DNA from 3 places in the Streptomyces sp. NPDC002577 genome. Region 1 is predicted to be linked to each of the others. Evidence: riboswitches for the same ligand, from Rfam matches in the RefSeq annotation. Region 1 holds a riboswitch; each other region holds the start of a gene.
What was found. Region 1 has a riboswitch for cobalamin ahead of ACWD4J_RS03250 (cobalamin biosynthesis protein). Riboswitches for the same ligand answer to the same signal wherever they lie in the genome.
Positions count from the first base shown of each region.

Region 2: another riboswitch for cobalamin. It lies ahead of ACWD4J_RS04810 (ribonucleoside-diphosphate reductase subunit alpha); the one in region 1 lies ahead of ACWD4J_RS03250 (cobalamin biosynthesis protein).
Region 3: another riboswitch for cobalamin. It lies ahead of ACWD4J_RS18760 (HoxN/HupN/NixA family nickel/cobalt transporter); the one in region 1 lies ahead of ACWD4J_RS03250 (cobalamin biosynthesis protein).

Region 1 is NZ_JBSFWK010000001.1:718,499-726,043, forward strand. It holds gene cobN (cobaltochelatase subunit CobN) at 1-183, opposite strand, end outside; gene ACWD4J_RS03245 (cobyric acid synthase) at 180-1,691, opposite strand; gene ACWD4J_RS03250 (cobalamin biosynthesis protein) at 1,688-2,686, opposite strand; cobalamin riboswitch at 2,832-2,961, opposite strand; gene ACWD4J_RS03255 (hypothetical protein) at 3,162-3,383, opposite strand; gene ACWD4J_RS03260 (anion permease) at 3,396-4,652, opposite strand; gene ACWD4J_RS03265 (lysozyme) at 4,876-5,616, opposite strand; gene ACWD4J_RS03270 (class II aldolase/adducin family protein) at 5,901-6,611, shown strand; gene ACWD4J_RS03275 (alpha/beta hydrolase) at 6,813-7,545, shown strand, end outside.
Region 2 is NZ_JBSFWK010000002.1:262,977-270,521, forward strand. It holds gene ACWD4J_RS04785 (sugar ABC transporter substrate-binding protein) at 1-342, opposite strand, end outside; gene ACWD4J_RS04790 (GntR family transcriptional regulator) at 667-1,455, shown strand; gene ACWD4J_RS04795 (DUF3311 domain-containing protein) at 1,622-1,888, shown strand; gene mctP (monocarboxylate uptake permease MctP) at 1,885-3,513, shown strand; gene ACWD4J_RS04805 (GNAT family N-acetyltransferase) at 3,601-4,140, shown strand; cobalamin riboswitch at 4,135-4,292, shown strand; gene ACWD4J_RS04810 (ribonucleoside-diphosphate reductase subunit alpha) at 4,426-6,825, shown strand; gene ACWD4J_RS04815 (ribonucleotide-diphosphate reductase subunit beta) at 6,825-7,545, shown strand, end outside.
Region 3 is NZ_JBSFWK010000012.1:118,654-126,198, reverse strand. It holds gene ACWD4J_RS18765 (YcnI family protein) at 1-634, shown strand, start outside; gene ACWD4J_RS18760 (HoxN/HupN/NixA family nickel/cobalt transporter) at 698-1,789, opposite strand; cobalamin riboswitch at 1,818-2,025, opposite strand; gene ACWD4J_RS18755 (ArsR/SmtB family transcription factor) at 2,106-2,465, shown strand; gene ACWD4J_RS18750 (hydrolase) at 2,505-2,972, shown strand; gene ACWD4J_RS18745 (ATP-binding protein) at 3,390-5,402, shown strand; gene ACWD4J_RS18740 (roadblock/LC7 domain-containing protein) at 5,531-5,965, shown strand; gene ACWD4J_RS18735 (DUF742 domain-containing protein) at 5,968-6,339, shown strand; gene ACWD4J_RS18730 (GTP-binding protein) at 6,317-6,934, shown strand; gene ACWD4J_RS18725 (GAF domain-containing protein) at 6,931-7,500, shown strand.

The DNA.
Region 1 (7,545 bases):
CCCGTCCTCCCAGGCGCGCTTGCCGCCCAGGAGACGTACGACGGCGATGTCGCAGCCGTCGATGAGCGCGGGCAGATCGGCCGCCGCGTCGACGCGCGCGGGGTTGCCGATCCGGTACGGGGCGCCGGAGGCGCGGGCCGCCAGCAGATCCGTGTCGGCGGTGGACAGAAGCAGGACGGTCATGAGGGTGCCCCCGGAGCAAGGAAGGGGAGACCGGAGGGTGCACCGGTCTCGATCAGGCGGAGCAACGCACTTGTGTCCGCGTGTTCTTCGATCAGATCGCCGAGCAGGTCCAGCTGCTCCTCGCGCAGCGCCGAGAAGCTGGTGTCGGGCGCGGGGACGAAACGGCGGCCCGCAGCCCGCGCGACCTCGCGCAGGAACGCACGGCGGAACCCGTCCGACTCCAGCGAGCCGTGCCAGTGCGTGCCCCACACCTCACCGACCCGGCAGCCGTCGAGGAACGGTTCACCACCCGTCACATCCGCGACGCCGTGATGGATCTCGTACCCCTCGACGGATTCGCCGAGCGCCGTGCCCGACGGGCGCGTGAGGGTCTTCTCCTTCGCGAACCGCACGCGCACGGGCAGCAGTCCGAGCCCCTCGACCTGGCCGGCACGGGACTCGACCTCGTCCTCGATGTGCTCGCCGAGGACCTGGAACCCGCCGCAGATGCCGAGGACCGGACGTCCCTCGGCGGCGCGGCGCGCGATCGCGTCCGCGAGACCGCGTTCGCGCAGCCACTCCAGGGCGCGTACGGTGCCGCGGGTGCCGGGTACGACGACGAGGTCCGCGTCGACGAGTTCCTCGGGACGGTCCACGAACCGCACGACGACACCCGGTTCGGCGGCGAGTGCGTCCACGTCCGTGAAGTTGGACATCAGCGGGATCGCGCACACGGCGACCCGCAGCACGTCGTCGCCGACGGGGGGAGCCACCGCGGACTCCCGGACCGACCCGCGGAGCGAGACCCGCAGCCCGTCCTCCTCGTCGATCCCGAGACCGTGCCGGAACGGCAGCACACCGAGCGTATGGCGGCCCGTGAGCTGGTGCAGCATGTCGAGTCCCGGCTCGAGGAGGGACACGTCCCCGCGGAACTTGTTCACCAGGAACCCGGCGATCAGCGCCTGGTCCTCGGGGCTGAGTAGCGCGACCGTACCGAAGAACGACGCGAAGACCCCTCCCCGGTCGATGTCGCCCACGACGACGACCGGCAGCCGCGCGGCCCGCGCGATGCCCATGTTGACGATGTCCGTGCGCCGCAGATTGATCTCGGCGGGGCTGCCCGCCCCCTCACAGATCACCGCGTCATACGTGCCCCGCAACTCCTCCAGGCACTCCAGGACGGTGCCGAGCAGGGCCTCCTGACGGCCGCCGTGGTAGCCGCGGGCACTCAGCTCACCGACCGGCTTGCCCATGAGCACGACCTGGCTGCTGCGGTCGCTGCCGGGCTTGAGCAGCACGGGGTTCATGAGCGCCGTCGGCTCGACGCGCGCCGCCTGCGCCTGCATGGCCTGCGCCCGCCCGATCTCGGCACCCTCCCGCGTGACGAACGAGTTCAGGGACATGTTCTGCCCCTTGAAGGGCGCGACCTTGACCCCCTGCCGCACGAGCCACCGGCAGATCCCGGCGGTGACGACACTCTTCCCGGCATCGGAGGTGGTCCCGGCCACCAACAGCCCGCCACCGCTCATGAGTTCCCTCCGCGTCTCGTACGCGCGGAGGCCTGCCCGCGCACCAGTGCTCCCGCGGCGCTCACGCCGAGGGCAAGCCAGCCAACCCGCCGGGAAAGCCGCACGGCCCGCTCGATGTCGGCCACCTCAACGGCTCGCCCGGAGCCGTTGAGCACAGGCCGGTGCTCGACTTTTCCGCCGTACGAAAGTGTCCCGCCGAGCCGTACGCCGAGCGCCCCCGCGAACGAGGCCTCGACGACCCCGGCGTTGGGGCTCGGATGCTTGGCGGCATCCGCATGCCAAGTCCGCACGGCCCCCCGCGGGTCGCCCCCGGCAACCGCGGCGAGCACAGCGGTGAGCCGCGCCCCCGGCCACCCCGCGACGTCGTCGAGCCGCGCGGAAGCCCACCCGTACCGCCGGTGCCTGGGCGACTTGTGCCCCACCATCGCGTCCAGCGTGTTGACGGCCCGGAACCCCACAAGGCCCGGCACACCGCCCACCGCACCCCAGACGAGCGCACCCACCACGGCGTCCGACGTGTTCTCGGCGACGGACTCGACCACGGCCCGCGCGATGCCATCGGCGTCCAGCGCCTGTGGATCGCGTCCGCACAGATGCGGCAGCCGCTCCCGTGCGCCCTCGACGTCCCCGGCGGCCAGCGCCCCGCCGACGGCCCGCGCCTCGCGGCCCAGCGAGGTGCCGCCGACCACGGCCCAGGTCGCGGCGGCGGTCAGCGCGACGGAGGCGGTACGGGAGGTGCGTACGGAACGGGCGGCCAGCGCGGCGAGAGCGGTCGCGCCCCCGGCGCACACCGCGGTCTGCAGCGCGCCCCATCCGCGGTGGTCCCGCCACAGCGCACGCTCCACGGCGGCCGCGGCGCGGCCGAACGCGGCGACCGGATGGCCCCGGCGCGGATCGCCGAGGAGCAGGTCGGCCAGGAGGCCGGCGGCGGCGCCGTATGCGAAGACACGTCCGCGTCCGGCACGTTCGGCATGCGTGGAACCAGCCGGATGCATCGGATCGGCCGAAGGCATGGGGTCAGCCCGCCGATACGCCTGGAAGATTCCTCGTACTTCTCAACACATCGGGCAACGGGCAGTCGCGCATGGCGATATGTCCTCACTCAGGGTCCGCGCCCTGGTTCGACGTGACCGGCGGTGAGAGTCTCCTGGCTCCCGGATCTACGCTTCCCCCGGCCTTCCAACCCGTCCGTACGGGCCGTGACTTCCGTGTGGGGGAGCGCTCCCCGGTGACAGTGGCGGGACCGCGCCGGATTCGCACCGGCTTCCTCTCCTGCCGCCGTATATGGCTCCGGAAGTCCACCACGCCCCCCGAAGGCCCGTCAACTCGCACTTGACCTGCGACGGGAGAGTGTGCGAAGGGCCACACACGGGCGTGTGCCGTGCCGCACACACCTGGGGCGGGCATGCGTGTGGGGTGCGGGACGCTCCTGCGTCCCGCACCCCACACAAAGGCCCAAGCCGATTGCCGTCAGGCGACGATCAGATAGATCCCGTACCCGACGGCCGCCGCGCAGAGCGCGAAGCACGCGTACGCGCCGCTGACCGCGAGGGCCGCGGAGTCGCCCTGCTCCGTCGCCCGCTGCCGCTTGGAGAGGCCGACGATGCCCAGGGTGAACAGGCCCACGAGGGCCACGGTGACCACGAGGCTGACTCCGAAGACGGAGCCGAGAGCTGCCCAGTCGATCTTCATGCTGCTCTTTCCTTACACCGATGCGGTCTTGGCGGGCTCCGGCGAGGCGCCGGGCGGTGCCGGGATGGTGGCCTTCAGGTCGCCGTCGAGCGCGGCAGGGAGGGCGCCCTCGGTCGCTGCGTCGACGTCCCCGGCGGGGCCGGTGCTGTCGTCGGCGGCGCGGCCGTCGCTGACGTCGTTGACGTTGTCCTGGGTGACCGGCTGGCGGCGCGACAGCGCCCAGATCACACCGGCCCCGACGACCAGCAGCGCACCGGTGAGGATGACGCCCCACGTGCCCTGCTTCGTGAGGAACTCGGCGGCCGCGCCGACGAGCCCGGCGGCCGGCAGCGTCAGGCACCAGGCGACGAACATGCGGGTCGCGGTCGACCAGCGGACCACGGCGCCCTTGCGGCCGATGCCCGCGCCCATCACGGCACCCGAGCAGGACTGGGTGGTGGAGAGGGAGAAGCCGAGGTGGGAGGAGGCGAGGATGACCGTCGCGGCGCTGGTCTGCGCGGCGAAGCCCTGCGGCGGCGCAAGGTCGGTCAGGCCCTTGCCCATGGTGCGGATGATGCGCCAGCCGCCCAGGTAGGTGCCCATCGCGATGGCGAGGCCGGCGGAGAGGATGACCCAGACCGGCGGGTTGGAGCCCGGGGAGAGGACACCGCCCGTGACCAGGGCCAGCGTGATGATGCCCATGGTCTTCTGCGCGTCGTTGGTGCCGTGGGCGAGGGAGACGAGGCCCGCGGAGGCGATCTGTCCGGCGCGGTAGCCGGGGGCCGTCGCCTTGTCGTCGGCGCGGCTGCCTATGCGGTACGTCAGACGGGTGGCCAGCATCGCGGCGACGCCGGCGACGACCGGCGCGGCGACGGCCGGTATCAGCACCTTGGTGACGACGGTGCTGCCGTTGACCGACGACCAGCCGGCGGACATCACGGCGGCGCCGATCAGGCCGCCGAAGAGGGCGTGGGACGAGCTGGAGGGGAGGCCCAGAAGCCAGGTCAGCAGATTCCAGAGGATCGCGCCGACGAGCGCCGCGAAGATCACCTCGGTTCTGATGCCTTCTTCGTTGATGATGCCGCCGGAGATCGTCTTGGCGACCTCCACGGAGAGGAAGGCTCCGACGAGGTTCAGTGCGGCGGACATGGCCACCGCCGTCTTCGGTCGCAGAGCGCCTGTCGAGATGGTCGTCGCCATCGCGTTGGCTGTGTCGTGGAAACCGTTCGTGAAATCGAACACGAGAGCGGTGACGATCACGATCCCGAGGAGAAGCGTGATGTGTTCCATTTACCCAGGCTTCTGTTTGACGTCATTGGCAAGTGGACCGTAGGCAACCTGAGTGAACGGAAGATGAACTGGGTGGGGCTGCAGGGTGGCCCTAACTGGTGTGCTGCCACTCCGGTTCCGTTTGGAGTGGCAGCGCAGTCGATCATGAAGGTCGGGGAAAGCCCGGAATTTCGGCGGAACCGCGCGTTCCGCCGCGCTCGGACCGTCCCCGCATGCCCCCTGACTATCCCCGGGCGAACCTCCGCAGCGCCGTCATCGAGCCGTTGAAGAGATTCTGGTCACCCGGCAGGCTGCCGCTGTTGTCGTGCTGCCAGAAGGTCCAGTACTGCCAGCCCGCGGGCAGGGACCCGGCGGACGCGTTGTAGTGGGCGAGCCACAGGGCGTGGTTCGAGGCGAAGGCCGCGCTGTTGCCGGTGCACTTCTTCCACCAGTTCGTATTCGTGTAGATCACGGGCCGGCGGCCGGTCAGCAGCTTCACCTCGTCGCTGAAGGACCTGATCCACGCGACCATCCTGGTCCTGCTCAGGCCGTAGCACTTCTTCGAGCTGTACGGGTTGTACTCGATGTCGAGGGCCGGCGGCAGAGTCCAGCCGTCCGCCGTCCAGGTCCCGCCGTTGCTCACGAAGTACTGCGCCTGTGTCCTGCCGGACGACTTGTCGGGCAGCGCGAAGTGGTAGGCGCCGCGGATCATGCCCGCGTTGCGGGCCCCGTCGTACTGCTGACCGAAATACGGGTTGCGGTAGGTGTGGGACTCGGTCGCCTTCACGTAGACGAACCTCGCGCCCTTGCTCCGCGCCTTCTGCCAGTCGACGTCCTTCTGGTGCGACGAGACGTCGTGCCCCTTCGGCTTGCTCGCCGCGGAAACCGGAATCTCGGCGAGCGCGGTGGCCCCTAACGCGAGTGTCGCCGCGGAGATCGCGGCGATGCGGGCACGGTGGCGCGACGGTTTGCGATCACGAGCCATATTTCCCCCCGGATGGCGACGTGCATGACAAATCCACCAGAGGGTATCGGAGGCCTCTTTGCGGACCGTCGATCTCCGGCCAATTCACTTCCACATGGGCGTGTGTGTGCATATGTGGCCTAACGGACAGCGGAAGATCGCGTCACACTCCGCCGCGATGCTTTTACAGCACGTGGTCGCGGGGTGGTCGGTGCAGCCGCTCGTACGGCGGCTGGCAGGGTGGGTGGCGCGGCGGCCGGCAGCGCGGCCGCGGGGCGGATCCGGAAGCGGTCGATGGCGGGTGGATGGCGATGGGTGACGTGGGCGGTGTCGCCGGTGCGGGCGGCCGGGAGCCGAAGCGCGGGCAGGCGGACGGTCTGCGGGCATCCTGGGAGGAACTCGTTGCGACCGCCCGGCGCACCGTGACCGACGGGCTCGTCGTCGGCACCTCCGGCAACGTGTCGGTGCGCGTCGGCGGCACCGTACTGGTCACTCCGACCGGAGTCCCGTACGACCGGCTGACGCCGCAGGACGCCGTCGGTGTCGACCTCGACGGCAACCAGGTACTCGGCGACCTCGCCCCGACCAGCGAGCTGCCCATGCACCTCGCGGTCTACCGCAGCACCGGCGCCCGGGCCGTGGTCCACACCCACGCGGTGCACGCCACCGCCGTCTCGGCCCTCGTGCCGGAGCTGCCCCTGATCCACTACATGGCGGCAGCGCTGGGCGGCCCCGTGCGGGTCGCACGCTATGCCCTGTACGGCACGGACGAGTTGGCCGAGAACATGCTCCATGCCCTGGTGGACCGCACGGGGTGTCTACTTCAGAATCACGGCACCATCACATATGGCGACACCCTTGACCAGGCCTACGACCGGACGGCCCAGCTCGAGTGGATGTGCAGAGTCTGGCTGTCGGCGAGCGCCCTGCCGGGCCGCACCCCCACCCTCCTGTCCCGCGACCAGCTCGGCGAAGTGGAGGAGAAGCTGCGCGGGTACGGACAGCCGCGGAGCTGAGCGGCGCCCCGGGGTCTCGGCGCCACGGGCCTCGGGGCCATAGGGCCCGTATCGCCTGCGGTCCGGGGGCCCTGTCGAGGTGTGGCGGGCGGTGGTGACCGGGGTGCAGCCGGGGCACGAGGGGTGTGTCCGTGGCGTCCGTCGTCACTCCAGCGTTCCGTTCGGCTGGCCGTCGGGGGCCTTCGCAACGACACTGGATCCGTGCGCACCGCCACAGCGACGGCAGCGGCCGTCACCACAGTGATCGGAGCCGGTGCGGCCATGGTCGCCGCCGGCAGGCTCGCCAGCGACGCCGCCCTGAAGGCGCCCGCCGGGCGGCCGCTTCCCACCGAGCCGAGGCTCACCGTCCACGGCACCGCCGCGGGACAGGTCACACTGACCCGTGACCTCGCCGCACTGCGGCCGGGCACCTACGGCCTGACCGGCGAAGGCTGCCATGCGGTCGTCGGCGGCGTACTGGACACCGCGCCGCACCCCGCCGACACCGTCGTACGCCGCCTCGAACGGGTCACCTACGGCGAACTGAGGCCGGGCGCGCGCGTCTGGCTCACTCCGCAGGTGCACATCGGCAACCCGAAGACCGCCCTCGGCCTCGAGTACACCGACGTCGACATCCCCGGCGAACTCGGTCCCCTGCCCGCCTGGTTCGTGCCCGGCGCCCGCGACAGCTGGGTGATCAGCGTGCACGGGCTCGGCACCACCCGCGAGCACCCCATGGTCCTCATGGAGTTCATGCACCGGCTGCGCTATCCGTTGCTCGACATCACGTACCGCGGGGATCCGGGCGCGCCCCGCTCCCCGGACGGGCTCTGCCATCTCGGCGACACGGAGTGGCGCGACCTCGACGCCGCCATCCGCTATGCCCTGCGGTACGGCGCGGAGCGCGTCGTCCTGCTCGGCTGGTCCACCGGCGCCGCGATGGCCCTCCACGCGG
Region 2 (7,545 bases), on a different contig from region 1:
GAGAGCACCGTTGAGGATGTACGTCATGGTCTCGGTGTTGCCGAGCTCGACCACGTCCGGGAACTTGTCGCCGGCCAGGGCCGCGTCGAGCTTCTTGGTCTTGTCCGACCACTGCTGGTACTGGATCTTGACATTGACGCCCGGGTACTTCTTGTTGAATTCCGTGTTGGCCTGCTTGACCAGCTCGGGCCAGGTGCTCTGCGCGTCCGTCATGAGCCAGACGGTCAGATCGCCCTTGCGATCCTTCGGGTCCTTCGCGGCGTCACCGCCCGACCCACCGCACGCCGCAACCGAGGCCATCATCGTCGCTGCGCCAACCGCAGCTATCAGCTTGCGCTTCACGCCACCCTCCTCAGGGCTGCAAGAGTCTCCCCCCATCACCGCCCGGGACTGCGCCGTACACGAAGGGCCATACGAGAAAGGTGCGCAGGAACGACTGCCCGTGGGGCTGGGACTGGTCTTTAATGGTGTAGACCAGTAGGTGGAGCTTGGCCTAGACCTTTAGGGGTGTCAAGGGTGTATAAGAAAGGCGCTCACGTCCGTTATCGGACCGACATCTGAGGGAGCGCGGCCCCCTCGGGCCAGGTCGTGCCACGATGTGAGCCGCAACAGACGGAGGAGCCGGTGACGGCGACAACAGCAGCACAGGGGCCGGAAAGGCGGACGATGGGCAGCCAGGCGGGCAGCACGGGGACCGAGATGGGCACGTCCGCTCCGGCGGAGACGGCGAACGCGGGCCGCACCGCGCGCGTACCGAAGTACTACCGCCTCAAGAAGCACTTGCTCGACATGACGGAGACGATGCCGCCCGGCACTCCGGTGCCGCCCGAGCGGACCCTGGCCACCGAGTTCGACACCTCGCGCACGACCGTCCGCCAGGCCCTCCAGGAGCTGGTCGTCGAGGGCCGGCTGGAACGCATCCAGGGCAAGGGCACATTCGTCGCCAAGCCGAAGGTCTCGCAGGCCCTCCAACTCACGTCGTACACCGAGGACATGCGGGCCCAGGGCCTCGAGCCCACCTCGCAGCTCCTCGACATCGGCTACGTCACCGCGGACGACAGGCTCGCCGAGCTGCTCGACATAAGCACCGGCGGCCGGGTGCTGCGGATCGAGCGGCTGCGGCTGGCGAGCGGCGAGCCGATGGCGATCGAGACGACCCATCTGTCCGCCAAGCGCTTCCCCGCGCTGCGGCGTTCGCTCGTGAAGTACACGTCTCTGTACACGGCCCTGGCCGAGGTGTACGACGTGCATCTCGCCGAGGCCGAGGAGACCATCGAGACCTCGCTGGCGACCCCGCGCGAGGCGGCCCTGCTCGGCACCGATGTGGGCCTGCCGATGCTGCTGCTGTCGCGCCACTCACTGGACGGCGAGGGGAAGCCGGTGGAGTGGGTGCGGTCGGTGTACCGCGGGGACCGGTACAAGTTCGTGGCGCGGCTCAAGCGGCCTGCGGTGTAAGGGCGGCCGCCGACGGGCCGCAGAGCGAAACGTCCGGTTGCTACCGACCGGTTCCGAACATGCCGTCCGATATTCGGACGGGGGTTCCATACCTCGGACCTGTCCCCTAGATTGCCTCCGCATTACCTAGCGATCAACGGGGTCAGTGAGGGGACGGAGCCGCCACATGCCACAACAACCTGAAGTGAGAGGACCGGTCGTCACACCGGTGCGGGTGGTGATAGCCCTCTGCCTGTTCGCGCCGTTCGTCGCGATGCTGTGGGTGGGCTCCTACGCGAAGACCGACCCGGCCTTCATCGGCGTCCCGTTCTTCTACTGGTACCAGATGCTCTGGGTGCTCATATCGTCCGTGCTGACGGTGATCGCGTACAAGCTGTGGCAGCGGGACCAGGCCACTCGTCGCGCCTCGCGTGAGGGAGGTGCTTCGAAGTGAAGAACGACGTGAACGGCGTGGCACTCACCGTCTTCATCCTCTTCTTCGTGGCCGTCACGGTCATGGGCTTCATGGCCGCGCGCTGGCGCAAGGCCGAGAACGAGAACAGCCTCGACGAATGGGGCCTCGGCGGCCGGTCGTTCGGCACCTGGATCACCTGGTTCCTGCTCGGCGGCGACCTCTACACCGCATACACCTTCGTGGCCGTGCCGGCCGCGATCTACGCGGCGGGCGCCTCGGGCTTCTTCGCGGTGCCGTACACGATCCTCATCTACCCGATGATGTTCGTCTTCCTGCCGCGTCTGTGGTCGGTCTCGCACAAGCACGGGTACGTCACCACCTCGGACTTCGTCCGCGGGCGCTTCGGCTCCAAGGGTCTGTCGCTGGCCGTCGCGGTCACCGGCATCCTCGCCACGATGCCCTACATCGCGCTCCAGCTGGTCGGCATCCAGGCGGTGCTCGACGTCATGGGCGTCGGCGGCGGCGAGGGCACGAACTGGTTCGTCAAGGACCTGCCGCTGCTGATCGCCTTCGGTGTGCTGGCCGCGTACACCTACTCGTCCGGTCTGCGGGCGCCGGCGCTGATCGCCTTCGTGAAGGACGCGCTGATCTACATCGTCATCGCGGTCGCGGTCATCTACATCCCCATGAAGCTGGGCGGGTTCGACGACATCTTCGCCAAGGCGGGCGACGCCTTCTCGCAGATCAACCCGGCGACCCAGAAGCCGAGAGGCGCCCTGGCCCCGGCCGAGGCCACACAGTGGACCTACGCCACGCTGGCGCTGGGCTCGGCGCTCGCCCTGTTCATGTACCCGCACTCGGTGACGGCCGTGCTGTCCAGCCGCAGCCGTGACGTGATCCGCCGCAACTCCACGATCCTGCCGCTGTACTCGCTGATGCTCGGCTTCCTCGGCCTGCTCGGCTTCATGGCCATCGCGGCCGGCGTCAAGGTGCAGAACGGGCAGCTGGCGATCCCGCAGCTCTTCGAGGACATGTTCCCCGACTGGTTCACGGGCGTGGCCTTCGCCGCCATCGGCATCGGCGCACTCGTCCCGGCCGCGATCATGTCGATCGCGGCGGCCAACCTCTTCACCCGGAACATCTACAAGGACTTCCTGAAGCCCGACGCGACGCCCGAGCAGGAGACCAAGGTCTCCAAGCTGGTGTCGCTCCTGGTGAAGGTGGGCGCGCTGATCTTCGTCCTCGGCATGGACAAGACGGTCGCGATCAACTTCCAGCTGCTCGGCGGCATCTGGATCCTGCAGACCTTCCCGGCACTGGTGGGCGGCCTGTTCACGCGCTGGTTCCACCGCTGGGCGCTGCTTGCGGGCTGGGCGGTCGGCATGGTCTACGGAACGCTCGCCGCGTTCAACGTGTCCAGCCCCACCCAGGCCCACTTCGCCGGCTCCTCGGCGGAGATCCCCGGCATCGGCAAGATCGGCTACATCGGCCTCACGGCGATCGTGCTGAACCTGGTGGTGACGGTGGTCCTCACCTTCGTGCTGCGCGCACTGAAGGCCCCGGACGGTGTCGACGAGACATCGCCGGAGGACTACACGGGCGAGGCGGGCGACCCGGGCGTCCAGACGGAGCTGCCGCCGGCGACGGCGGGAAGCGCGCACTGAGCCCTTTCTGAGTCCTTTGCGCAAGTGACACGGGCCGCCGGGAAATCCGGCGGCCCGTTGTCGTACCCCTGCGGCAGACTGCACCGCATGGACATCGTGATCAGGCGGGCGGAGCCCGGGGAGTACGCGGAGCTGGGCGAGATCACCGCGCGGGCGTATCTCGGGGACGGGCTGCTGACCTTCGGGGAGAACGACGAGTATCTCGGCGTGCTGCGGGACGTGGCGAAGCGGGCAGCGGCGGCACAGGTGCTGGTCGCCCTGGCGAACGAAATGGTCATCGGAGGCGTCACGTTTGTGCCGCAGGGCGGCCCGATGGCGGACATCGCGCGCGAGGGCGAGGCCGAGATCCGGATGCTCGCGGTCTCGCCCGAGGCGCGCGGCAGAGGTGCCGGAGAGGCCCTCGTCCGCGCCTGCATCGAGCGCGCACGGGCGGTCGACGGCTGCGTAGGCGTCGTCCTGTCCACGCAGAGCGCGATGCACACCGCCCACCGCATATACGAGCGCCTCGGCTTCACCCGGACCCCCGAGCGCGACTGGAACCCCATCCCGCACCTCGCCGACGTCACGCTGCTCACCTACGAGTTGACGCTCCGCCAGGCACCGGAGGCATCGCGACACAACATGTAGGGGTGCCACCGCGGCCCGGCACAAGATGTATGCTCATGCTCGCTGTCGCTGCAGGGGAATCCGGTGCAAGTCCGGAACTGTCCCGCAACGGTGTACTGGTGCGCGTTCGTGTACCCGTGAGTCCGAGGACCTGCCGACGGTGCACCCGGTCCGTCCGTTCCGGGTGCCGACGACGTCCGGGCCTCGCGGAGTTGGGCCGGTGGACGCGGCCCGCGCTGCCCTGCGTGTGTGCCCGTGCGCCCGCTTCCCTCCCAGAGGCCCCGAGCCAGCGAGGGAGAGCTCCACGTGACCATCGCGCCAGCCGATCCGGCTTCAGCGTCCCGGACAGAGGCCGAGAGCGAGTCGGGCGGTCCCGGTGCCGCACTGCTGCGCACCCTGACCGACCTCACCGCCGACCTCCCCGACGCGGACCCCGGCCGGGTCGCGGCCGCCGCGCTGCGCGGCCGGTCGGCGGCCGCGGACGAGGCCGAGCTGCGCGAGCTGGCCACCGAGGCCGCCGCGGGGCTGATCGCGGAGGACCCGGCGTACTCGAAGCTGGCGGCGCGGCTGCTGACGATCAGCATCGCCGTGGAGGCCGCGTCCCAGGGCGTCCGGTCCTTCTCCGAGTCGGTCGCGGTCGGGCACCGCGAGGGCCTGATCGCCGACCGTACGCAGGAGTTCGTACAGCTGCACGCGGCCCGGCTGGACGCGCTGGTGGACGCCTCGCTCGCGGAGGGCGCCGACGACCGGTTCGGCTACTTCGGGCTGCGCACGCTGCACAGCCGCTATCTGCTGCGGCACCCGATCACCCGGCACGTCATCGAGACCCCGCAGCACTTCATGCTGCGCGTCGCCGCCGGCCTCGCGGAGGACGACACCCCGCGCTCCGTGGACGAAGTGGCCTCCCTGTACGGCCTGATGAGCCGCCTCGACTACCTGCCGTCCTCCCCCACGCTCTTCAACTCCGGTACGCGTCACCCGCAGATGTCCTCCTGCTATCTGCTGGACTCGCCGCTGGACGAGCTCGACTCGATCTACGACCGGTACCACCAGGTGGCCCGCCTCTCGAAGCACGCGGGCGGCATCGGCCTGTCGTACTCCCGTATCCGCTCTCGCGGTTCGCTGATCCGCGGCACGAACGGGCACTCCAACGGCATCGTGCCGTTCCTGAAGACCCTCGACGCCTCGGTGGCCGCGGTGAACCAGGGCGGCCGGCGCAAGGGCGCGGCCGCGGTCTACCTGGAGACCTGGCACTCCGACATCGAGGAGTTCCTGGAGCTGCGCGACAACACCGGTGAGGACGCGCGGCGTACGCACAATCTGAACCTCGCGCACTGGATCCCGGACGAGTTCATGCGCCGGGTCGACGCCGACGAGCAGTGGTCCCTGTTCTCCCCCGCCGACGTGCCCGAGCTGGTCGACCTGTGGGGCGACGAGTTCGACGCCGCGTACCGCAAGGCGGAGGCGGCGGGTCTGGCGCGCAAGACCATCCCGGCCCGCGATCTCTACGGCCGCATGATGCGTACCCTCGCGCAGACCGGCAACGGCTGGATGACCTTCAAGGACGCCGCCAACCGCACCGCCAACCAGACGGCGGAGCCGGGCCACACGGTCCACTCCTCCAACCTGTGCACCGAGATCCTGGAGGTCACGGACGACGGGGAGACGGCGGTCTGCAACCTGGGGTCGGTCAACCTCGGCGCGTTCGTCACCGGCTCCGGCGACGGCATCGACTGGGAGCGGCTGGACGCGACGGTCCGTACGGCCGTGACGTTCCTCGACCGCGTCGTCGACATCAACTTCTACCCGACCGAGCAGGCGGGCCGCTCCAACGCCAAGTGGCGCCCGGTGGGCCTGGGCGCGATGGGCCTGCAGGACGTGTTCTTCAAGCTGCGGCTGCCCTTCGACTCGGCCGAGGCGAGGGCGCTGTCCACGCGGATCGCCGAGCGGATCATGCTCGCCGCGTACGAGGCGTCGGCCGACCTCGCCGAGCGGAACGGCCCGCTCCCGGCCTGGGAGAAGACCCGTACGGCCCGCGGCGTTCTGCACCCCGACCACTTCGGCGTGGAGCCGACCTGGCCGGAGCGGTGGGCGGCCCTGCGGGAGCGCGTCGCCACGACGGGCATGCGCAACTCCCTGCTCCTCGCGATCGCACCCACCGCCACGATCGCCTCGATCGCGGGCGTCTACGAGTGCATCGAGCCGCAGGTCTCGAACCTCTTCAAGCGCGAGACGCTCAGCGGCGAGTTCCTCCAGGTCAACTCGTACCTGGTGAACGACCTGAAGCAGCTCGGCGTGTGGGACGCCCGCACCCGCGAGGCCCTGCGCGACTCGAACGGCTCGGTGCAGGGCTTCGCCTGGATCCCTGATGACGTACGCGCCCTGTACCGCACGGCGTGGGAGATCCCGCAGCGCGGCCTGATCGACATGGCGGCCGCCCGCACCCCGTTCCTGGACCAGTCGCAGTCCCTGAACCTCTTCCTGGAGACGCCGACCATCGGCAAGCTCTCCTCGATGTACGCATACGCCTGGAAGCAGGGCCTGAAGACGACGTACTACCTGCGCTCGCGCCCGGCGACCCGGATCGCCCGTGCCGCACAGGGCCAGGCGCAGGCCCAGAAGCCCATCCCCGTACAGCAGGTCGCCGACCCCGACGCCGTCGCCTGCTCCCTTGAGAACCCCGAGTCCTGCGAGGCCTGCCAGTGATGTCCACCGCCGCGACCGAGAAGAACCTGCTCGACCCAGGCTTCGAACTGACTCTCCGCCCCATGCGCTACCCGGACTTCTACGAGCGCTACCGGGACGCCATCAAGAACACCTGGACCGTGGAGGAGGTCGACCTCCACTCGGACGTCGCCGACCTCGCGAAACTCACGCCGGGCGAACAGCACCTCATCGGCCGGCTGGTCGCGTTCTTCGCGACGGGCGACTCGATCGTCGCGAACAACCTGGTCCTGACGCTGTACAAGCACATCAACTCCCCCGAGGCGCGGCTGTACCTCTCGCGGCAGCTCTTCGAGGAAGCGGTCCACGTCCAGTTCTACTTGACGCTGCTCGACACGTACCTGCCCGACCCTGAGGACCGCGCGGCCGCCTTCGCGGCGGTCGAGAGCATCCCCTCCATCCGTGAGAAGGCCGAGTTCTGCTTCAAGTGGATGGACTCGGTGGAGAAGATCGACCGCCTGGAGACCAAGGCGGACCGCCGCCGCTTCCTGCTGAACCTGATCTGCTTCGCGGCGTGCATCGAGGGCCTGTTCTTCTACGGTGCCTTCGCCTACGTCTACTGGTTCCGCAGCCGCGGTCTGCTGCACGGCCTCGCCACCGGCACCAACTGGGTCTTCCGCGACGAGACGATGCACATGTCGTTCGCCTTCGACGTCGTGGACACCGTCCGCAAGGAGGAGCCGGAGCTCTTCGACGACGAGC
Region 3 (7,545 bases), on a different contig from region 1:
CGAGAGCTACGCCAAGGGCGCCACCGACGGCGCCTTGACCTTCCGCGTCCCCAACGAGGAGGACACCGCCGGAACCACGAAGGTGGAGGTGTTCCTGCCCACCGACCACCCGGTGCTCGGCGTCCTCGTCTCCCCGCAGGACGGCTGGACCGCCAAGGTGACCACCACGAAGCTGAAGACTCCAGTCAAGACGGACGACGGCACCATCACCGACGCCGTCTCGAAGATCACCTGGACCGGCGGCAAAATCGCACCCGGCCAGTACGAGGACTTCGACGTCGCCTTCGGCCAGCTGCCCGACGACACCGATCAGCTGACCTTCAAGACCCTGCAGACGTACTCCGACGGAAAGATCGCCCGCTGGATCGAGCAGACCGAACAGGGCGGCGACGAGCCGGAGAACCCGGCGCCGGTGCTGAAGCTCACCGCCAAGGGCACCGAGGAAGGCGGCACCGCGACCACGTCGCCGGCGAGCTCGAAGAATTCCGGGAGCTCCCAGCCGGCCGCCTCGGACACCAGTGACTCGACCGCCCGCGGCCTCGGCATCGCCGGTCTGGTCGTGGGCGTCCTGGGCCTGGCAGGGGCGGCCTACGCGGTCGCCCGAGGCCGCGGCGCGGGGTCCCGGTCCCAGTAGAGAACCAGTAGGGAACCGGCCCCCGCGAGGCGTCCGGCAGCGGAGCGGTCCGCTCCGTCGAGGTCAGCCGCCCTCGACGGAGTGGACCGCCCACCGCTGCTCCACTTTGGCCAGCCGCCAGTACGCGAGCGCGGCGGCCCACACGACGATGAACAGGCCGACGATGATGAACCCGACGTTGTCCAGGTCGAGTCCGGCGATCCAGCCGGTCACGGCGTCGCCGAGGTCGAGCTTTTCGTGCAGCACGCCGACCAGTTCGATCGTGCCGATGAGGAAGGCGACGGCGATGGACAGGCCGGTGATGGTGAGGTTGTAGAACACCTTGCGTACGGGGTTGGAGAAGGCCCACTGGTATGCGAAGTTCATGAAGGTGCCGTCGAGGGTGTCGAACAGGCTCATACCGGCGGCGAACAGCAGGGGCAGGCAGAGGATCGCGTACCAGGGCAGTCCGGCCGCGGCGCCGCTGCCCGCCATCACCATCAGGGTGACCTCGCTGGCGGTGTCGAAGCCGAGGCCGAAGAGGAAGCCGAGCGGGAACATCTGCCCAGGGCGTGTGATGGACTTGGTGAAGCGGCCGAGGATGCGGTTCATGAATCCCCGTGAGTCCAGGTGCTGTTCGAGTTCGACCTCGTCGTACGTACCGGAGCGCATCGCCCGGAAGACCCGCAGGATGCCGACGAGCGCCACGAGGTTGAGCGCCGCGATGAGATAGAGGAAGGTTCCGGAGATGGTCGTTCCGACGACGCCGAGGGCCTGATGGGTGCGGGAGTCGTCGTTCATGAGGGCGCCGGCGAGCTGTGTGCCGCCCGCGACCAGCGCGGTCAGGACGACGACCACGCTCGAGTGGCCGAGCGCGAACCAGAAGCCCACCGACACCGGCCGTTTGCCGTCGGCCATCAGCTTGCGGGTGGTGTTGTCGATCGCGGCGATGTGATCGGCGTCGAAGGCGTGCCGCATGCCCAGCGTGTAAGCGGTCACCCCCAGCCCGATGCCGAACACCTTGGAACCGACCTCGTAGTGCTCCGGCACGACGAGCAGGAACAGTACGCCGAAGGCGACGACATGGAGGGCGGCGATCACCGCCAGGAGTCCGGCGGTACGGACGGTGTCCTCGCGTCGCCAGTGAAAAGTGGCAGGCCCGGTGGGCAGGGTCATTCGGTCACGCTCCAGCACCTCGTGGATCACTTCGTGAGATGCCGTGGCCGGTCTCCTGGCTTACGGGTCGCCGTGTCCGCCCCGGCCTTCCCACCCGCCTTGCGGCGGACAGTGACCGTTCTCAACTGGGACGGAAACTCCCCGATCACAGTGGCGAGGGCCGCTCCGGCCTGAACCCCGCCAACTCCTCAGGGTTTTCACCGGTCTTCCCGAACACCACGGCCTCACCACCGTAGAGGCGGAGGCCCGCTCCTGCATAGCTGCACAGCTACGCAGGTATGCAATGTCACATTCGGCTTCCTGGAAAGATGACCCCATGCATCTAGTTCCCGCCGAGCGCGCCGACCGCCGGACCATCGACGGCCACCGGGTCTGCGACGCCATCGCTGCCATCGGTGAGCCCCGCCGCGTACGCGCCTGGGCCGAGCGCTTCTCGCTGCTCGCCGACCCCGGGCGCCTCGCTCTCCTGCTGGCCCTGCAGCAGACGGGGCCCCTCGCCGTCTCCGACCTCGCGGTCGCGACCGGTATGAACGACCCGGCCGTGTCGCAGGCCCTGCGCCTGCTCCGCGCCGCCGGCATCGTGGCAGGCGAGAAGGAGGGACGCGTCGTCCGCTACCGAGTGGTGGATCCGGTCACCGCCGACCTGTTGACACACTGCATGACCGACGCCGACTGAACTGCCGCCTTCTGCCCTAGTGGTCCGTGGGGAGGGCCGGTGCTCGACCAACTCCCGTCCTCGCTCTGGAGCGTTCCCTACGTGGGCCACCGCTTTCCGGGGTCGCCGGCCGTGGCGCGACGGCCCGGCTTGGCGGCGGGCGCGAACTGCCAGCTGTTCGCCTACGAGGTGCTCCGGCACTTCGGCCTGGCTCCGCCAGATGTGCGTTCGAGTGACCTGTGGAGCGATACGCGGTCCACGATCCGCGTTCCGAAGGCGCGGCCGCTGGATCTGCTGCTGTTCAACGCCACGGACGATGCGTACGGCGCGCACGTCGGGGTGTGGTCGAGCGAGGGACAGGTCCTGCACCTGTGTGCAGAGGCAGGACGCCCGGCGGTCTGGGACATGGCGGAGTTCGCCGGACGAGAGCGCTACCAGGTCCTGGTCGGCATCAAGCGTGTGACCAGCAGGGCGGTTCCGGTAGGGCGTTCCGCAGTCGGCGCTCCACGAGTTCCAGGCTGTCGATGAACGCCGCGATCTGTTCGACGGGCGTCGGGACGTACGAGACCGCGCCCGTCTCGTCGTACGTGGCCCAGGATGCCGCTGAGCGTCATGCGGACGTGGTGTCGTGATGCGAACGCCGGTCCGGTCTGAATTTCGTACTGTCGCTCGAAGCGTCACACCAGAGCGGGACGTTGCCCACCCCAGTTTGTCAACTGCCCGACGCACATGATGAGTTGGCGACTACCGTCAGTGTTCGTGGCGCGACGCAGGGCCCTGCCCGGCTTCACGCACGGCACTGCGATGCCGCATGCCTGAGTCGCGCCGTACGCCGGAGCGCGCAGGCGCACCACGCCCACTCCGCACCACTCCGCCGTACCCCCACGCAACGCGAAGTACCCCCACGCACCCCGACGCACCTTAAGCATTCGTACGAGGACGCTGATGTCTCACCTTCGTGCACCGGCCGCACGTGCAGACCGCCGTGAAGGCGGGCGGCACGGCAATCCGGGCGGCCGTGCCGTGCCGCAGCAGCTGCCCATACGGCCGCAGCTGCTCCGTATCGCGGTACTGCCCCCCGTCGCGGTCGCCCTGAGCGCGTGCGCCGCCGTGCTGTTCACCGTCCGATCGACGGGTGTCGCGCCGAGCCCCACGCTGTGGGCCGTGCTCTCCGGAGCCGTCGGGGTCACACTGGCGGGGATCGTGATCGCCGCCGTCGCGGCCGATCGTGCCGCGAGGACCGTCCGCGACCGCATCGGTGTCCTGCGCCGCACAGCCGCTCGAAGCCAGTCCGACCTGCGTGACGTCGTAGAGGCGCTGCGCAGGGGAGACGGGCCACCGCCGGCTCGGCGTACTCCTGCCCAGGCCGCCCCGAAGGACGACGACTTCGCCCAGCTCGCCGACGAACTCTCCCGCGCCCACGACGTGGCCGTGGCCTCCGTGGTCAAGGCCGCCCAGCTCTCCAGCCAGGCCGGAAGCGAGCAGAAGGTCGAGGTCTTCGTCAATCTCGCGCGACGGCTCCAGTCGCTCGTGCACCGCGAGATCACGATCCTCGACGACCTGGAGCACGAGGTCGAGGACCCCGAACTGCTCAAGCGCCTCTTCCACGTCGACCATCTGGCCACCCGCACCCGCCGGCACGCCGAGAACCTCGCCGTGCTCGGTGGCGCGGTCTCCCGCCGCCAGTGGACCAACCCCGTCTCCATGACCGAAGTCCTGCGCTCGGCCATCGCGGAGGTCGAGCAATACTCGCGCGTCAAGCTCGTGCCGCCCATCGACGGCAACCTGCGCGGGCACGCCGTCGCCGACGTCATCCACCTGCTCGCCGAACTCGTCGAGAACGCCACCGCGTTCTCCGCCCCGGGAACCCAGGTCCTGCTGCGTGTCGGCGAGGTCACCTCCGGTCTTGCCGTCGAGGTCGAGGACCGCGGCCTCGGCATGCCCGTCACCGAGCAGAACAAGCTCAACGCCCTCCTCGCCGACCCGGACCAGGTCAACGTCGCGAGCCTTCTCCAGGACGGGCGGATCGGCCTGTTCGTCGTCTCCCAACTGGCCCGCAGGCACGGCATCGCGGTACGCCTCGGGACCAACATCTACGGCGGAGTGCAGGCCGTCATCGTCGTACCGCAGGACCTGCTCGGTGCGGAGCCGGACCAGCCACAGGCACGTGGTGTCGAGGAACCTGCCGCGGCCTGCGCGCCGCAGCCGACAGAGATCCGCGGCACCGGCGGCGACACGCGGGAGGGGCAGGGGCGGCACCGCGTCGCCACAGCCCCGGCCCAGCTGCCCGCGCCCGCCACGCGCTTCGCCGTCCCGCGGCAACGGCAGGGGGGACCCCAACCGGCCGCCCATGAACCGATCCAGCCCCAGCGCACCGAGTCGCAGCCTGGCCCCCGGAATCTGCCGCAGCCGGTCGTGGCGGCTCCCCGGCCCACACCGTCACCGGACGGGACAGCCGAGCTGTCGGTGGCCTCCGCCAACGGAACACTGGACCGCCTGGACCGCCCGGCCCAGGACCCGGCCGATACGACGACCGATCAGCCCGCCGCACCAACCCCCCGACCCGCGAAAGGCCTCGCGCCCCTGCCCGTCCGCGGAGCCCGGGAGCACCGCCCCAGCATCGCCGAGGCCATGCCCGGCATCCGGTCCGAGGACCGGCAGGTCCCGGCGGAGCACGCCTCCACCCTGCTCACGCCCCGCTCGGAAACGATGCAGACCACCGGGGAGCGGCCGCGACTTCCCAGGCGCCGCGCCCAGCAGCACTTGGTGCCGCAGCTCAGGGAAGGGCGGCTCCCACGCCGCGATGAGGAACCCGTCTGCCACGATCCGGGACTCATGGCCGCGTTCCGGCGCGGCATCGGTCTGGCCGAGGCGCAGTACGCACACGACCAGGCAGATGGTCGGGCACCTGGCCACCATTCCGGCGCCCGGTACGACGGGGGCGAACCGACCGGCTGACTCGCTCCACCCCCTGCACGTCTCCATGCACATGTCCCCACGCGTGTGCTGCACACCCGTCCCGCACACATGTCCCGCAACCCCCGCTCCCGCAGACCTTCGGACTACCCCAAGGAGTCGATCCCCCCATGGCGAGCGATGTGCCGACCGGCCATGTTTCCGATCTCGACTGGCTGATGAGCGGCCTCGTGCAGCGCGTGCCGCACACCAGAAGCGCCGTGCTGCTGTCCTCCGACGGTCTAGTGAAGTCCGTCCACGGCCTCGACCCCGACAGCGCGGACCACATGGCCGCGCTCGCCTCGGGCCTCTACTCGCTGGGCCGCAGCGCGGGTGTCCGTTTCGGGGACGGCGGGGAGGTGCGCCAGGTCGTCGTGGAGCTCGACTCCACCCTGCTGTTCGTCACCACCGCCGGCTCCGGCACCTGCCTGGCCGTACTCGCCGGGCGCGAGGCGGATGCGGCCGTGCTCGGATACGAGATGGCGATGCTGGTCAAGAGTGTTCGTCCGTATCTGGTGACAGCACCTCGGCAGCCCGTCGCCGATCCCTCGGCGATGAGGCCTTGAGCGTGGCGGCGCCGCAGGACGGGCCGTGGTTGGACGGGGCGGCCGGACGGCTCGTCCGCCCCTACACGGTCAGTGATGGCCGGACCCGTCCGTCCGCGGCCCTGGACCTGCTGTCGCAGTTCATGACCACCGGGACCAAGCCGCTCGGCTATCTCGGACCCGAACACCGGCAGGTCCTCGACCTGTGCGAGGGCCCGCTGTCGGTCGCGGAGATCGCCGCGCACCTGAAGCTTCCCGCAGCAGTCACGAAGGTCCTGCTCTCCGACCTCGTCGTCTGCGGGGCGCTCACCACCAAGCCCCCCGACTTCTACCACAACCCCACTGACCGGTCCCTGCTGGAGGCAGTGCTCGATGGACTACGACGACAGCTCTGACCCCTTCCCGACCGCGCTGAAGATCCTTGTCGCGGGCGGGTTCGGGGTCGGCAAGACGACCTTCGTGGGCGCGGTCAGCGAGATCGCGCCGCTCAGCACGGAGGAGCTGCTCACCACGGCCAGTGCGGCGACCGACAGCCTGGAGGGCATCGAGAACAAGGTCGAGACGACCGTCGCGATGGACTTCGGGCGGATCACCCTCGACCCGCAGCACGTGCTCTACCTGTTCGGCACGCCGGGGCAGGAGCGGTTCTGGTTCATGTGGGACGAGCTCTCCGAGGGTGCCCTCGGGGCGGTGATCCTCGCCGACACCCGGCGACTCGAGGACTGCTTCGCGGCCGTCGACTTCTTCGAGGAACGCGGCCTGGGGTTCATCCTCGCGATCAACGATTTCGACGGCGCGTACCGCTACGACCCCGAGGCGGTGCGTGCCGCGATAGACCTCGATCCGCGCGTGCCCGTGGTGCGGTGCGACGCCCGGATCTCCAGCTCCGCCATCCAGACGCTGCTGACCCTCGTCAAGCATCTGCTGGCCCACGCCCCGTCCCACGCGCCGAGCCATGGAGCCCACGGAGCACACGGAGCCCACACATGAGGTACCACCCGCCCGGATCCGCGGCGCCTCTCCTTCTGACGCCCGTGGACCACGAGGCCCCCGCGCGGATGCAACGGCTGCGCTCGCTCGGTCTGGGGGAGTGGCCGGAGCCCGCACTCGACGCGTTCGCGGACCGGCTGGCCGAGGTTACCGGGGCGCCGTACGCCGGGGTCAACTTCATCGACGAGAACCGTCAGTTCTTCGCAGGACTGCACGCGCCCGGCTGCGGACACGGCGCCACCGGGCCGCTGGGTGCGCCTCCGGCGAACCGATACATGGTCCGGGACCACGGGTTCTGCCCCCATGTGATCGTCCGACGCAAGGCGCTGGTCCTGGAGGACGTCTGCGACTTTCCACGGTTCGCCGGGAACCCGGTCGTCGACGAGATCGGGATCCGCTCGTACATGGGCGCCCCGCTCATCGACCGCACCGGCATCGCGCTCGGCACCGTGTCTGTCGTGGACACCGAGCCGCACCGCTGGGGGAGGGCCGGACTCGAGACGATCAAGTCGATGGCGGCGGAGCTGACCGAACAGATCCAGGCGCGGGAGGCCGGCGGCATCTGACAGTGGCCTGTTTCAGGCAGATCTTGTCTCACATATGGGATAGCC